One region of the Acidovorax sp. SRB_24 genome, then DNA from elsewhere that is predicted to be linked to it. Evidence: riboswitches for the same ligand, from Rfam matches in the RefSeq annotation. Region 1 holds a riboswitch; the other holds the start of a gene.

What was found. Region 1 has a riboswitch for thiamine pyrophosphate ahead of B2J89_RS06450 (cytosine permease). Riboswitches for the same ligand answer to the same signal wherever they lie in the genome.
Region 2: it holds a riboswitch for thiamine pyrophosphate, as region 1 does, so the genes downstream of both, thiC (phosphomethylpyrimidine synthase ThiC) here and B2J89_RS06450 (cytosine permease) in region 1, are expected to answer to the same signal.

The regions. Positions count from the first base shown of each region.
Region 1 is NZ_MWOM01000012.1:79,660-86,905, forward strand. It holds gene B2J89_RS06425 (sodium:proton antiporter) at 1-549, opposite strand, end outside; gene B2J89_RS06430 (thioesterase family protein) at 819-1,277, opposite strand; gene B2J89_RS06435 (phasin family protein) at 1,522-2,076, shown strand; gene B2J89_RS06440 (extracellular solute-binding protein) at 2,356-3,408, shown strand; gene B2J89_RS06445 (3-hydroxyacyl-CoA dehydrogenase) at 3,511-4,269, shown strand; TPP riboswitch at 4,364-4,471, shown strand; gene B2J89_RS06450 (cytosine permease) at 4,536-5,843, shown strand; gene B2J89_RS06455 (SH3 domain-containing protein) at 6,101-6,547, shown strand; gene thiD (bifunctional hydroxymethylpyrimidine kinase/phosphomethylpyrimidine kinase) at 6,581-7,246, opposite strand, start outside.
Region 2 is NZ_MWOM01000008.1:58,476-65,721, reverse strand. It holds gene B2J89_RS04480 (methyl-accepting chemotaxis protein) at 1-698, shown strand, start outside; gene thiC (phosphomethylpyrimidine synthase ThiC) at 701-2,563, opposite strand; TPP riboswitch at 2,669-2,789, opposite strand; gene B2J89_RS04470 (hypothetical protein) at 2,820-2,996, opposite strand; gene lpxC (UDP-3-O-acyl-N-acetylglucosamine deacetylase) at 3,016-3,939, opposite strand; gene ftsZ (cell division protein FtsZ) at 4,056-5,288, opposite strand; gene ftsA (cell division protein FtsA) at 5,434-6,663, opposite strand; gene B2J89_RS04450 (cell division protein FtsQ/DivIB) at 6,697-7,246, opposite strand, start outside.

The DNA of each region.
Region 1 (7,246 bases):
CAGCGGCGTCAGCGAGCCGCCGGCGTTGGAGACGATGAAGATGAAAAAGATCACCACGTGCGCGCAATGCTTGCGCTGGTCGTTGGCGCGGATCAGCGGGCGGATCAGCAGCATCGACGCCCCGGTCGTGCCCATGAAGCTGGCCAGCACGGCGCCGATGGCCAGGATGGCGGTATTGAGCCCGGGGCTGCCCTGCAGGTTGCCGCGGATGTAGATGCCGCCCGCCACCGTGAACAGCGCCGTCAGCAGGATCACGAACGGAATGTATTCGGCCAGCAGCGCATGCACCAGGCTCGCGCCGGCCGCCGCCGGGCCGAAGACCGCGGCAAACGGCAGCAGAAAGGCCAGCGCCCAGCCCGCCACCACCTTGCCGTAATGGTGGTGCCAGAAAATGGGTGCCAGCAGCGGCAGAAGCGCGATCGACAGCAGAACGCCGGCAAACGGCACGCCCCACCACAGGGCCAGGCGGCTGCCATCGATGTCGGCGGCCAGCGCCAGGCCGGGCAAGGCCGACAGTGTGGCCATGAGCAGCCAGCGGAAATGCTTCATGCGTGGGTCTCCCTCGTTATATTGAAAACAGGCGCACGGAAATGGGCTGTGGACGGCAGGCCGGCGCGGCGTACCGCGCCACAGCATGCGCTGCCAGCGCCCCGAGCGCCTGGCCGCGTCGGCCGCGGGCAACGCGAAAGTGTAGGCCATGGCCCGGACACGCCAGGCCAATCGCAACGCGCCCTGCCCGCTGCGAAAAAAATATGGTCAAAACCGGCTTGAGCGCATACCCAGAATGTGCTGGCAGCTCCTGATACCAGAGCAAAATATCAGCCCGGCAGCACCAGCGCCTGCAACACGCCGTGCAGGCGCGGTGACAGCGCGGCGGGCCGGCGCGTGGCGCGGTCCACGTACACATGGATGAAATGCCCGGCCGCCGCCGTCAGCGCCTCGCCCTGGGCGAACAGCCCCACTTCATAGCGCACGCTCGTGCTGCCCAGGCGCGCCACGCGGATGCCCGCTTCCACCGTTTGCGGAAAGGCGAGCGGGGCAAAGTAGTTGCACTGCGTCTCGACCACCAGCCCGATGGTCCGGCCCGCGTGGATGTCGAGCGCGCCCTGCTCGATCAGGTGGGCGTTCACCGCGGTGTCGAACCAGCTGTAATAGACGACGTTGTTCACATGCCCATACACATCGTTGTCGGCCCAGCGCGTGCTGATGGGGCGAAAGGCGGCGTAGGCGCTGCGCGGCTGGGGCGCAGGGCGCGCCGGGGTCGCTGTCGTGTTCATGGCCGTGGATTTTGCCAGCGCGGCAACAGGCCCTCCGGCAAGGGACCGCAGTCCGTCGTTTTGACGTAACAAAGGACAGAAAACGTAATTTGTTGCAACGCAACAAAAAGTGCTTGCGTGTCGGCCACCGTCGCCCCTAGAATCCGCACTATGCTGCACTGCAACATGGCCCGGAAAGCATGCCAGCGCAGATATTTGTGAACCACAGTCGCTTTCGACTTTTCCTTTCTTTTGGAGATCTCACATGTCCCTGACCGCTGAACAAATCCTGGCCGCACACAAAGCCAACATCGAAACCCTGTTTGGTCTGACCAGCAAAGCCTTTGAAGGCGTGGAAAAGCTGGTCGAACTGAACGTGACCGCTTCGCGCGCCGCACTGAACGAGGCCGCCAGCCACGCCCAGGCCGTGCTCAGCGTCAAGGACGCACAAGAACTGATCGCCCTGCAGGCCGGCCTGTTCCAGCCCCTGGCCGAGAAGGCAGCTTCCTACAGCCGCCACCTGTACGACATCGCCTCGGGCACCGGCGGTGAATTCAGCAAGGCCGTCGAGTCGCAGACCGCCGAAGTGCAGAAGAACTTCGCCACCCTGGTGGACTCGGCGTCGAAGAACGCACCCGCCGGCTCGGAAACGGCCGTGGCCGTGATGAAGAGCGCCGTGTCGGCCGCCAACAACGCGTTCGAATCGGTGCAAAAGGCCGTCAAGCAGGCCACCGACGCCGCTGAAGCCAACTTCAACGCCGTGGCCACCACGGCCGCCGACGCAGCCAAGTCGGCTGCGGGTGCCCGCAAGCAGCGCTGAGCCATGCGCCTGTCCAGCCACAAGGCGCTGGACACAAAGCAGGGATTACCCTGATAATGCGAACACTGTCCCGGCGCCGCCGGGACCCCAGTTGTCTCCTCGGATCCTCTCGAAACACGGGTTTCAGGGATTCGTTCAAGCCCGGTCTCGACCGGGCTTTTTTTTGCGCGACCCAGGGACCGGGTGCCGCCGAAAAAACACAACCGCGCAGGCAGTATTGCGAATGGTTCGCGTTTGCTTTACCATTGCACCCGTTACCATTCCTCCTTCGCCCTTCCCATGAAAAAAATCTCCACGGCTGCCGCAGCAGCCTGTTTCCTGCTCGCAGCCAGCGGTTTCGTGCAGGCCCAAGAGAACGTCGTCAACCTCTATTCGGCACGCCACTACGCCACCGATGAAGCGCTCTACAGCGGCTTCACCCAAGCCACGGGCATCAAGATCAACCGCGTCGATGCCGACGATGCCGGGATCCTGGCACGCCTGAAGGCCGAGGGCTCGGCCTCCCCCGCCGATGTGATCCTGCTGGTCGACGCGGCGCGCCTGTACCGCGGCGAGGTCGACGGGCTGTTCCAGCCGATCAGGTCCAAGGTGCTCGAAGACGCCATCCCGGCCAACCTGCGCAGCCTGCCGGCCGCAGACGGCGGCATTTCGTGGTTCGGCCTGTCGACCCGCGCGCGCGTCATCGTCTACAACAAGGTCAAGATGAACCCCGAGGACGTGGACACCTACGAGGAGCTGGGCGACCCGAAGAACAAGGGCAAGCTGTGCATCCGCTCGGGCTCGCACCCCTACAACCTGAGCCTGTTTGGCGCCGTTACCGAGCACATGGGCGAGCAAAAGACGCAGGAGTGGCTCAAGGGCATGGTGGCCAACCTGGCGCGCGACCCCAAGGGCGGCGACACCGACCAGATCAAGGCCGTGGCGTCGGGTGAATGCCAGATCGGCGTGACCAACAGCTACTACCTGGCGCGCCTGATGCGCTCGGACAAACCCGAAGACATTGCCGTGGCCAACAAGGTCGGCGTGGTGTTTCCGAACCAGCAGTCGTGGGGCACGCACTTGAACATCGCGGGCGGCGCCGTCGCCAAGTACGCCAAGCACCGCGCCAACGCAATCAAGTTCATGGAGTACCTCGCGAGCCCTGAAGCGCAGAACTATTTTGCCAACGGCAACAACGAATGGCCCGCCGCCAAGGGCGTGGACATCGCCAACCCCGCGCTCAAGGCCATGACCGGCGGCAAGCCGTTCAAGAGCGAGACCATCCCGATCAGCGCCGTGGGCGCCAACATGACCAAGGTGCAGCAGATGCTGGACCGCGTCGGCTTCAAATAAGCCCTGCACCCCTCCCCGCGCCCGGCCCTGCCGGGCTTTTTTTCGCGTGCCGCATCCGCCATAATTTACGTTTACGTCAACGTCATTCACTGGAGATACGGCATGGACATTCAGGGCAAGGTATTCATCGTGACCGGCGGCGCATCGGGCCTGGGCGAAGGCACGGCACGCATGCTGGCCGCGCAGGGCGGCAAGGTCGTCATCGCGGACATGCAGGCGGACAAGGGCGCGGCGGTGGCCCAGGACATTGGCGGCGCCTTCGTGCGCTGCGACGTCAGCAGCGAAGCCGACGGCCAGGCCGTGGTGGCGCAGGCCGTGTCCCTGGGCAAGCTGATGGGCCTGGTCAACTGCGCCGGCGTCGCCCCGGCCGAAAAGACCGTGGGCAAGAACGGCGCCCACAGCCTGGCCGCGTTCAGCAAGACCATCGCGGTGAACCTGGTCGGCAGCTTCAACATGATCCGCCTGGCGGCCGAAGCGATGTCCCAGAACGAACCCGAAGCCACGGGCGAGCGCGGCGTGCTGATTTCCACCGCCAGCGTCGCCGCCTACGACGGGCAGATCGGCCAGGCCGCCTACAGCGCCTCCAAGGGCGGCATCGTCGGCATGACCCTGCCCATCGCCCGCGACCTGGCCCGCAGCGGCATCCGCAACATGACGATTGCCCCCGGCATCTTCGGCACGCCGATGCTGTTTGGCATGCCGCAGGAGGTGCAGGATGCGCTGGCCGCCGGCGTGCCCTTCCCGAGCCGCCTGGGCACGCCGCAGGACTACGCCAAGCTGGTGCGGCATATCTTCGAAAACGACATGCTCAACGGTGAAGTGATTCGCCTCGACGGCGCCATCCGCCTGGCGCCCCGCTGAAGGCCGGGCGGCGGGCCCGCGCGTGAACGGCCCCGCGCGCAGCAGGACATCCGGGGCACCCCTACAATCGCGCCGTGTCCGGTGGCTTGCCGGACACGACCGCTGGGGGTGTCGCCGGGATCTTTCGAGGACCGGGCGGCTGAGAAAGTCCCTTTGAACCTGTTGAGATCATCCTCGCGCAGGGAAGCCGGCCGCACAGCACCGCCCCGCCCACGGGCCGCCGTGCCCTTGGCCCGCCCCGCGCGCGCACCGCACGGAGCCTTTTCATGACACAGCCCGCCACCCCCGCCAACGAGGCGCTGGCCCCCATTTCCGCCGACCGGCGCGTGTTCCAGTGGCACGACCACGCCTCGCTGTGGTTCAGCCTGGGCGTAGGCCTGCTGGTGATGCAGGTGGGCGCCTACCTGATGCCCGCCATGGGCACGCAAGACGCGCTGCTGGCCATCGTGTTCGGCTCGCTGCTCGGCGCCGGCCTGCTCGGCTGGGTGGCCAAGATCGGCTGCGACAGCGGCCTGGCCAGCGCCGGGCTGATGCACGCGGTGTACGGCCGCGCGTTCGCGCGCCTGCCCATCGTGCTCAACATCGTGCAGCTGATCGGCTGGGGCACCTTCGAACTGGTGGTGATGCGCGACGCCACCGTCGCCATCGGCCGCCAGTCGGGCAGCCTGCTGGCGCCCCACTGGCCGGTGCTCGCCACGCTGCTGTGGGGCGGTGTCGTGACGCTGCTCATCAGCGGCTCCATGGTGCAGCTGGTGCGCCGCATCATCGCGCGCGTGGCGCTGCCATTGGTGGTGCTGTCGCTCGTGTGGCTGAGCTGGCAGTTCCTGTCGCTGGCGCAGGCACAGGGCCTGGCAGACCTCTGGCAGCGCCGCGGCGAAGGCGGCATGGGCGTGATGCCCGCGCTCGACCTGGTGATCGCCATGCCGATCAGCTGGCTGCCGCTGGTCGCCGACTATGCGCGCCACGGCACCAGCGGCCGCGCGGCGCTGCGCGGCACCTGGGCCGGCTATGCGCTGGCCAACATCTGGTGCTATGCGCTTGGCGTGCTCGTCGCGCTGGTGCTGCCCAGCCAGGACCTGGTGACCGCGCTGCTGCTGGCGCAGGGCGGGCTGATCGCGCTGTCGCTGATCCTCATCGACGAAGTCGACAACGCCTATGGCGACGCCTATTCAGGCGCCGTCTCGGCCCACGCCCTGCGGCCGCGCTGGAGCGTACGCCGCTGGGGCATCGCGATCGCGCTGCTGTGCACGCTGCTGGCGCTGGTGCTGCCGATGCACAGCCTCGAACCCTTCCTGCTGCTGCTCAGCTCGGTCTTCGTGCCGCTGTTTGGCGTGATCCTGGGGCGCCTGGCCTTTGGCGCCAGCGCTGCGGCCTTGCTGGCGCAGGCACGCCAGGCGCATGCCGCGCCGATCGCGCTGTGGCTGGCGGGCATCGCGTTCTACCACCTGGTGCCCCGACTCGCGCCGGCGCTGGGCTCGGCCCTGCCGACGCTCGCGCTGTGCTTCGTGCTGGCCTATGCCACGCGCACCCGGCCCGGCGCCGGCACGCTGGCCGCAGGCGCGCGGCAGGCCTGACAAGCGCGGCCCCGCGTCGGCCCCCCGCGCCCGCGCAGCGCTATTCAAAGATGAGCACTGTGCGCACGCTGGTCCTGGGATTCAGAGCAAAACCCACCTGAAACCCAAGCTGTGCCAGCGCCAGCAGCTCACTTTTTATCGAAAGTGCAGGAACTTCACCGGCAGCGCCCTGTCGGACCGGGCGCATGGATCCCATGCGTTTGTCTCAAAGGAGTGTTGTTCCCGTGCTGTTTCTGTCCCGCCGTCTCTCGCTTTCCGTGGCCGCCCTTGGCCTGGCTGCAGCCGCCGCCTTGTCCAGCCTGCCCGCGGCCGCCGCCGCACGCGCGCAAGAATTCGTCAGCGTGAAGGGCTCCAGCGTGAACGTGCGCGAAACGCCCACGACCCGTTCGGCCACGCTGTGGGAGCTGGCCTCGGGCTACCCGCTGCAGGTCCTGCAGCGCAAGGGCCAGTGGCTGCGGGTGAAGGATTACGAGGCCACGCTGGGCTGGATCCATGCCCCGCTGACCCACAAGGTGCCGCACATGGTGGTCACCGCCCACACGGCAAACCTGCGCGCGGGCCCCGGCCAGCAGCACCGGCGCGTGGGCCAGCTGGACCAGCACGAGGTCGTGAAGACGCTGAAAAAATCGGGCGATTGGGCGCAGGTGCAGCGCGAAGGCGGGCAAAAGGGCTGGATCGCGCGGCGGCTGGCCTGGGGCTGGTAAGCAAAGACCGGGCGGGCTCGCGGGCCCGCCAGCTCAATGGTGCAGCACGCGCTGCGCCACGGGCGCATAGCCGTGGTTCAGCGGCCCGTGCCCGTGCCCGGTGCACACCGCGGCGCCGGCGGCGATCGCGCCCAGGACGTAGGCGCGCGCCTGTTCCACCGCCTGCGGCAGCGGCAGGCCCAGTGCCAGGTGCGCGGCAATGGCCGACGACAGCGTGCAGCCCGTGCCGTGGCCGTTGTGCGTGGCAATGCGCGGCGACTGCAGGCGCAGCCGCCCCCCGCCGGCCAGCGCCAGCACATCGATCACGGTGTCGCCGGGCAGGTGCCCGCCCTTGAGCAGCACGGCCGGCGCGCCCAGCGCCAGCAGCGCGCTGGCCGCATCGTCGAGTGCATCGGCACCGTCGATGGTGCGGCCCAGCAGCAGCGCCGCTTCGTCAAGATTCGGCGTGACGACGGTGGCCAGCGGAAACAGCTCCTCCACCAGCACGCCCACGGTCTCCTGCGACATCAGGCGGTCGCCGCTGGTGGCGACCATGACGGGGTCGAGCACCACCTGCAGCATCTGGTGGCGGGCAATCGCCTTGACGACCACGCGCACCACCTCGGGCGAGTGCAGCATGCCGATCTTGACGGCGTCCACGCCGATGTCCTCAGCCACGGCGTCGATCTGCGCGCGCAGCATGTCGGGCGGAATGCCGTG
Region 2 (7,246 bases), on a different contig from region 1:
AATCGGCCCACCATGCGCAGGCCATGGCCAACGCCGCGACCGTGGTGGCGCAAGAGGGCGGCAGCGTGGTGGCCCAGGTGGTGGGCACCATGGAAGGCATCCACCAGTCCTCGCGCAAGATCGTGGACATCATCGGCGTGATCGACTCCATCGCCTTTCAGACCAACATCCTGGCGCTCAATGCCGCGGTCGAGGCCGCGCGCGCCGGCGTACAGGGGCGGGGCTTCGCCGTGGTCGCGGCCGAGGTGCGCAGCCTGGCCACGCGCTCGGCGGCGGCGGCGCAAGAAATCAAGGCACTGATCACCGCATCGGTCGAACGCGCCGAGGCCGGCGCCAGCCTGGCGGGCGTGGCGGGCAGCACCATGGAGCGCATCGTCGGTGCCGTGCAGGACGCGGCACGCCGCATGGGCGAAATCACCTCGGCCACCGCCGTGCAGAACCACGAGATCGCGCAGATCAACACTGCCGTATCCCGGCTCGACCAGATGACGCAGGAGAACGCGTCACTGGTCGAGGAATCGGCCGCCGCATCCGCCAGCCTGCGCAGCCAGGCCCAGGAGTTGGCGGCCCTGATCAGCCGGTTCGTGCTGCCGGGCCAGGATGCGCCCGGCCCGGTGGACCAAACCGCACCCGGCACGGCGCCACAGACGGCAGCCCCGCGCGCGCCGCTGCGGCTGGCGCAGCGGCACGCGGCCTGACATCAGGCCACGGGCTGGATCGGCACGTACAACTCACCGCCCGTGCCGCGGAATTCCACCGCTTTTTCCTGCAGGCCCCGTGCGGCGAATTCGCGCACCTCCTGCGTGATCTTCATGGAGCAGAACTTGGGGCCGCACATCGAACAGAAGTGCGCCACCTTCGAGGCATCCTTGGGCAGGGTCTCGTCGTGGAATGCGCGGGCGGTGTCGGGGTCCAGGCCCAGGTTGAACTGGTCTTCCCAGCGGAAGTCGAAGCGCGCCTGGCTGAGCGCATCGTCGCGCGCGCGCGCGCCAGGGTGGCCCTTGGCCACGTCGGCCGCGTGCGCGGCGATCTTGTAGGCAATGATGCCCTGCTTGACGTCGTCGCGGTCGGGCAGGCCCAGGTGCTCTTTGGGAGTCACGTAGCACAGCATGGCCGTACCCATCCAGCCGATCATGGCCGCGCCGATGGCGCTGGCGATGTGGTCGTAGCCGGGGGCGATGTCGATGGTCAGCGGGCCCAGGGTGTAGAACGGCGCCCCGTGGCAGGTGTTGAGCTGCTCGGTCATGTTGGCCTGGATCATGTGCATGGGCACGTGTCCCGGGCCTTCGATCATGGTCTGCACGTCGTGCTTCCAGGCGGTCTGCGTGAGCTCGCCCAGCGTGTGCAGTTCGGCAAACTGCGCCGCGTCGTTGGCGTCGCTCGCGCAGCCCGGCCGCAGTCCGTCGCCCAGCGAGAAGCTCACGTCGTACGCCTTCATGATGTCGCAGATGTCCTCAAAATGCTCGTACAGAAAGCTCTCGCGGTGGTGCGCCATGCACCACTTGGCCATGATCGAGCCGCCGCGCGAGACGATGCCGGTGCGCCGCTGCGCCGTGAGCTGGATGTAAGCCAGGCGCACGCCGGCGTGGATGGTGAAGTAGTCCACGCCCTGCTCCGCCTGCTCGACCAGCGTGTCTCGGAAGATGGCCCAGGTCAGGTCCTCGGCCACGCCGCCCACCTTTTCGAGCGCCTGGTAGATCGGCACGGTGCCGATCGGCACGGGCGCATTGCGCACGATCCAGTCGCGCGTGGTGTGGATGGCCTTGCCGGTGGACAGGTCCATCACGTTGTCTGCGCCCCAGCGGATCGCCCAGACCAGCTTCTCGACCTCTTCCTCGATGCTGGACGTGACGGCCGAATTGCCGATGTTGGCGTTGATCTTGACCTTGAAGTTGCGCCCGATGGCCATGGGCTCGACCTCGGGGTGGTTGATGTTGGCTGGAATGATGGCGCGCCCGCGCGCCACTTCGTCGCGCACGAATTCGGGCGTGATGATCTGGGGGATGCTCGCGCCCATCGGGTTGCCCATCAGGCGCTGCTCGCGGCCGGCGTCCGCCATGTACTGCGCCATCCACTCGCGCTTGCCGTTCTCGCGGATCGCCACGTATTCCATCTCGGGCGTGACGATGCCTTTCTTCGCGTAGTGCATCTGCGTGACGTTGGCGCCGCTGCGCGCGCGCAGGGGCTGGCGCTGCAGTGCGGCGGCCTCGGCGCGCAGCTGCGCCAGGCGCGCGGCGTCCTCGCTCCTTTGGCCATCATCGATCGCCGCGGGCGCGCGGCCTGCGTAGCGCTCGACGTCGCCCCGCGCTGCGATCCAGGCGCCGCGCACGCTGGCCAGGCCGCGCCGCACGTCGATGGCGACATCGGGGTCGGTGTAAGGGCCCGACGTGTCGTAGACGCTGACCTGCTCGCCGTTGGTCAGCAGGATGTCGCGCACGGGAACGCGCAGGTCGGCGTGCAGCTGGCCGGGCACGTAGGCCTTGCGCGAGGCCGGAAAGGGCGCACGGGCATCCTCCAGCAAGCGGGCGAATGTCTCGAGGGCAAGGGGGTCGGTGGCGTTCATGGTCGGTCTCCGGTGGATGGCAGGGATGTGCTCCGGAGTGGACCTGTGCTCGCCCCCCCGGTGGCAGCGCCAGGGGCAAGGTCCGCCTGCCGTCAAAAGTAGCAGGACAGAAAGATCGGCTCTTCTTACGCCGGTATCAACCGGATCAAGTTCGTCGGGTTCGCGGGCCAGTCTGGACTTCAGACCGCCCCCATCTCAGTGCGTCAGCACACCCCGGAGCAGCCGCGAGTATAGGGCTATGCAGAGCGCGCCCGCGTCAGAGAACGCGCTCGGCGATCAGCACCGCAAAGAAGACAAAGGCGGCGATCAGCGTCCACTTGAGGACGACAAAACCCAGGCGCTTGTAGCGCGGCTGGCCGGTGCCGGCATAGAACGCAAAGCACACCGCCGCCGCGAGCAACAGCAGCAGGACGGCCCAGCGGAACAGCAGCATGGCAGCGGGCCCTGTGCGCTTACCAGGCGCGCGCCGGCTGGGCAAAGCCCGGGGGGGCCAGGCGCTCGTTGTCGAAGCTCACCAGTTCCCAGGCGTCGGGCTGGGCGAGCAGCTCGCGCAGCAGCAGGTTGTTGAGCGCATGACCCGAACGAAACGCGCTGTAGGCGGCCAACAGCGGCTTGCCGATGAGGTAGAGATCGCCCATCGCGTCGAGGATCTTGTGCTTGACGAATTCGTCGTCATAGCGCAAGCCGTCGGCATTGAGCACCTTGTAGTCGTCCATGACGATGGCGTTGTCGAGGCCACCGCCCAGGGCGAGCCCGCTGGCGCGCATCATCTCGACGTCGCGCGTGAAGCCGAAGGTGCGCGCGCGCGCGATGTCGCGGCTGTAGTTGCCCTGCCCCAGGTCAAACTCGACGCACTGGCCGGTCGAGTCCACCGCGGGGTGGGAAAAGTCGATCTCGAAGCGCAGCTTGAAGCCGTGGTAAGGGTCGAGCCGCGCCCATTTCGCGGATGCCCCCTCGCCCTGGCGGATCTGCACCGGGCGCTTGACCCGGATAAATTTCTTGGGGGCGTTCTGCAGCGCGATGCCGGCGCTTTGCAGCAGGAAGACGAACGACGCCGACGAGCCATCGAGGATGGGAACCTCTTCGGCGGTGATGTCCACGTACAGGTTGTCCAGGCCCAGGCCCGCGCAGGCCGACATCAGGTGCTCGACGGTGTGCACCTTGGCGCCGCCCGCAGAGATCGTCGAGGCCATGCGCGTGTCGGTGACGGCCAGGGCCGAGATCGGAATGTCCACCGGTTCGGGCAGGTCCACACGGCGGAACACGATGCCGGTGTCAGGCTGCGCGGGGCGCAGGGTGAGCTCCACGCGTTGGCCGCTGTGCAGGCCCACGCCCACCGCACGGGTGAGCGCCTTGAGAGTACGTTGCTGAAGCATGCAGGGATTTTAGGTGCGAAGGCGGCACTTTGCTGCAGTGCACGCACGCCCTGGATTTATCGCCGCGATGGAGGATGGGGCGCGGTGCCAGCGCGGGCCGCGCCGCGGCTTCCCGCTCAATCGGCCTGCTTGCGCAGGAACGCTGGAATCTCCAGGTCGTCCATGCCGCCCGACGACAGGGCGTCCACGCGCGCCGCAGCCTGCGTGCGGTTGGTGCGCCAGACGCTGGGCACGGCCATGCTGCCGTAATCGGTCTGGCTCGTGCCGCCCGCAGAACCCAGCACCGTCGTGCCCATGGCCGCGCCCGCCACCGGCACCTGGTAGGCCAGGTTGTCGGTGCCGGTGCGCAGGCTGCCCTGCACCACCTGCATCGACTGGCGGCGCGCATTGTGGCGCGAGAGGCCGGTGGCCACCACGGTGACGCGGATCTCCTCGCCCAGGCTGTCGTCGTAGGCGGCGCCGTAGATGACATGCGCGTCGGGCGAGGCGTAGGCGTTGATGGTGCTCATGGCCAGGCGCGATTCGCTCAGTTTCAGGTTGCCCTTGGCGGCGGTCACCAATACCAGCACGCCCTTGGCACCCGACAGGTCGATGCCTTCGAGCAGCGGGCAGGCTACGGCCTGTTCGGCGGCAATGCGCGCGCGGTCGGGGCCGCTGGCGGTGGCCGTTCCCATCATGGCCTTGCCGGGCTCGCCCATCACGGTGCGCACGTCTTCGAAGTCGACGTTCACATGGCCGTACTCGTTGATGATTTCGGCGATGCCGCCCACGGCGTTCTTGAGCACGTCGTTGGCGTGCGCAAAGGCTTCGTCCTGGGTGATGTCGTCGCCCAGCACATCGAGCAGCTTCTCGTTGAGCACCACGATCAGCGAGTCAACATTGGCCTCGAGCTCGGCCAGGCCGTTGTCGGCGTTGGTCATGCGGCGCCCGCCCTCCCAGTCGAAGGGCTTGGTGACCACGCCGACGGTGAGGATGCCCATCTCCTTGGCCACGCGCGCAATCACCGGCGCGGCGCCGGTGCCGGTGCCGCCGCCCATGCCGGCGGTGATGAACAGCATGTGGGCGCCCTGGATGGCGCTGCGGATGTCTTCGACGGCCGCTTCCGCGGCTTCGCGGCCTTTTTCGGGCTTGCTGCCCGCGCCCAGGCCGCTCTGGCCCAGCTGGATGACGCGGTGCGCGGAGCTGCGCGTGAGCGCCTGGGCGTCGGTGTTGGCACTGACGAACTCCACACCCTGCACGGCGCGCGCAATCATGTGCTCGACGGCGTTGCTGCCGCCCCCGCCCACACCGATCACCTTGATCTGGGTGCCCTGGTTGAATTCTTCGGCTTCGATCATTTCGATGGACATGTTGGAGCTCCTGTTACTGACGGAAAAGCAATGGTGAATTGGGAAACAATCAAACAACTTCGGTGCACGCGCGGCGGACCGGCGCCGCGCCAGCGCACGCGCGGCGGAGGGTGGGGACGCACGACCCAGATCGGTTTGGGCATGGTCAGAAGTTCCCCACGATGAAGTCCTTGAACCGGCCAAAAGCGGTTTTCACGGAGCCGCTTTTTTGCGCCACCTTGAATCCGCGCATGCGCGCCAGGCGCGCCTCTTCGAGTTGCCCCATCACCGTGGCGGCCCGCGGCTGGGCCACCATGTCGGACAGGGCGCTCGAATACTTGGGGATGCCGCGGCGCACGGGCTTGAGGAAAATGTCCTCGCCCAGTTCCACCATGCCCGGCATGACCACGCTGCCGCCCGTGAGCACGATGCCCGACGACAGCACTTCCTCGTAACCCGACTCGCGGATGACCTGCTGCACCAGCGAGAAGATCTCTTCGACGCGCGGCTCGATCACGCCCGCGAGCGCCTGCTTGCTGAGCATGCGCGGGCCGCGGTCGCCCAGGCCCGGCACTTCGACCTGCGCCTCGGGGTCGGCCAGCAACTGCTTGGCATAGCCGCTCTCGACCTTGATGTCTTCGGCGTCCTTGGTGGGCGTGCGCAGCGCCATCGCGATGTCGCTGGTGATGAGGTCGCCTGCGATCGGGATCACCGCCGTGTGGCGGATCGCGCCGCCCGTGAAGATCGCCACATCGGTGGTTCCGGCGCCAATGTCGACCAGGGCCACGCCGAGCTCGCGCTCGTCGTCGGTCAGCACGGCCTGGCTCGATGCGAGCGGATTGAGCAGCAGCTGCTCGACCTCCAGTCCGCAGCGGCGTACGCATTTGATGATGTTCTCGGCCGCGCTCTGCGCGCCGGTGACGATGTGGATCTTGGCTTCCAGGCGGATGCCGCTCATGCCGATGGGCTCTTTGACATCCTGCCCGTCGATCACGAACTCCTGCGGCTCGACCAGCAGCAGGCGCTGGTCGCTGGAGATGTTGATGGCCTTGGCGGTCTCGACCACGCGCGCCACGTCGGCAGCGGTGACCTCCTTGTCCTTCACGGCCACCATGCCGCTCGAATTGAGGCCGCGGATGTGGCTGCCGGTGATGCCGGTGTAGACGCGCTGGATCTTGCAGTCGGCCATGAGCTCGGCCTCTTTCAGCGCCTGCTGGATGCTCTGCACGGTGGCGTCGATGTTCACGACCACGCCGCGCTTGAGGCCATTGCTGGGCGCCACCCCCAGGCCGGCGAGCTTGAGCTCGCCGTTGGGCAGAACCTCGGCGACGACGGCCATGATCTTGGCCGTGCCGATGTCCAGCCCCACCACCACATCTTTGTATTCTCTTGCCATATGCGTGTCTGCCCTTCGTTTTTCTGTGCCGCTCTACCGGCGTTTTGCCGGCGTGGCGCCCTGCACCACCGTGGTCACGCCGCGCAAGCGCAGGGCGTAACCTCCGGTGTGGCGCAGGTCGGCCGACTCCAGGGCATCCGCGCGGCGCTTGTACTGCGCCGCCACCTGCGTGAGCGTGCGCACAAAACGTTGCGTGCGCTGCGCCACTTCCTCGGGGGTGCCCCCTCCCAATTCCACCACCGCGCCGCTGTCGAGCGTCGCGCGCCAGCCGCCCCGGCTGGACATCTCCAGCCCCTCCAACTCGAGTCCCAGTGGCCCGAACGCGGGCAGCAGCTGCTGGTACATGGCCAGCACCTGGGTGGAATGGTCGGCCGGGCCATTGAGCCGCGGCAGATCGTCCTGGTCCGCGTCGCCGCCGGCATCGAACACCTCGCCCTGGCTGTTGAGCAGGGTCGAGCCCGACTCCGGGCCCCAGTGCGCCACGGCGTGGTGCTCCTGCAGCACCACGCGCAGCGTGCGCGGAAACTCGCGCCGCACCTGGGCACTGCGCACCCAGGGCACCTGCTCAAAAACCTCGCGCGCA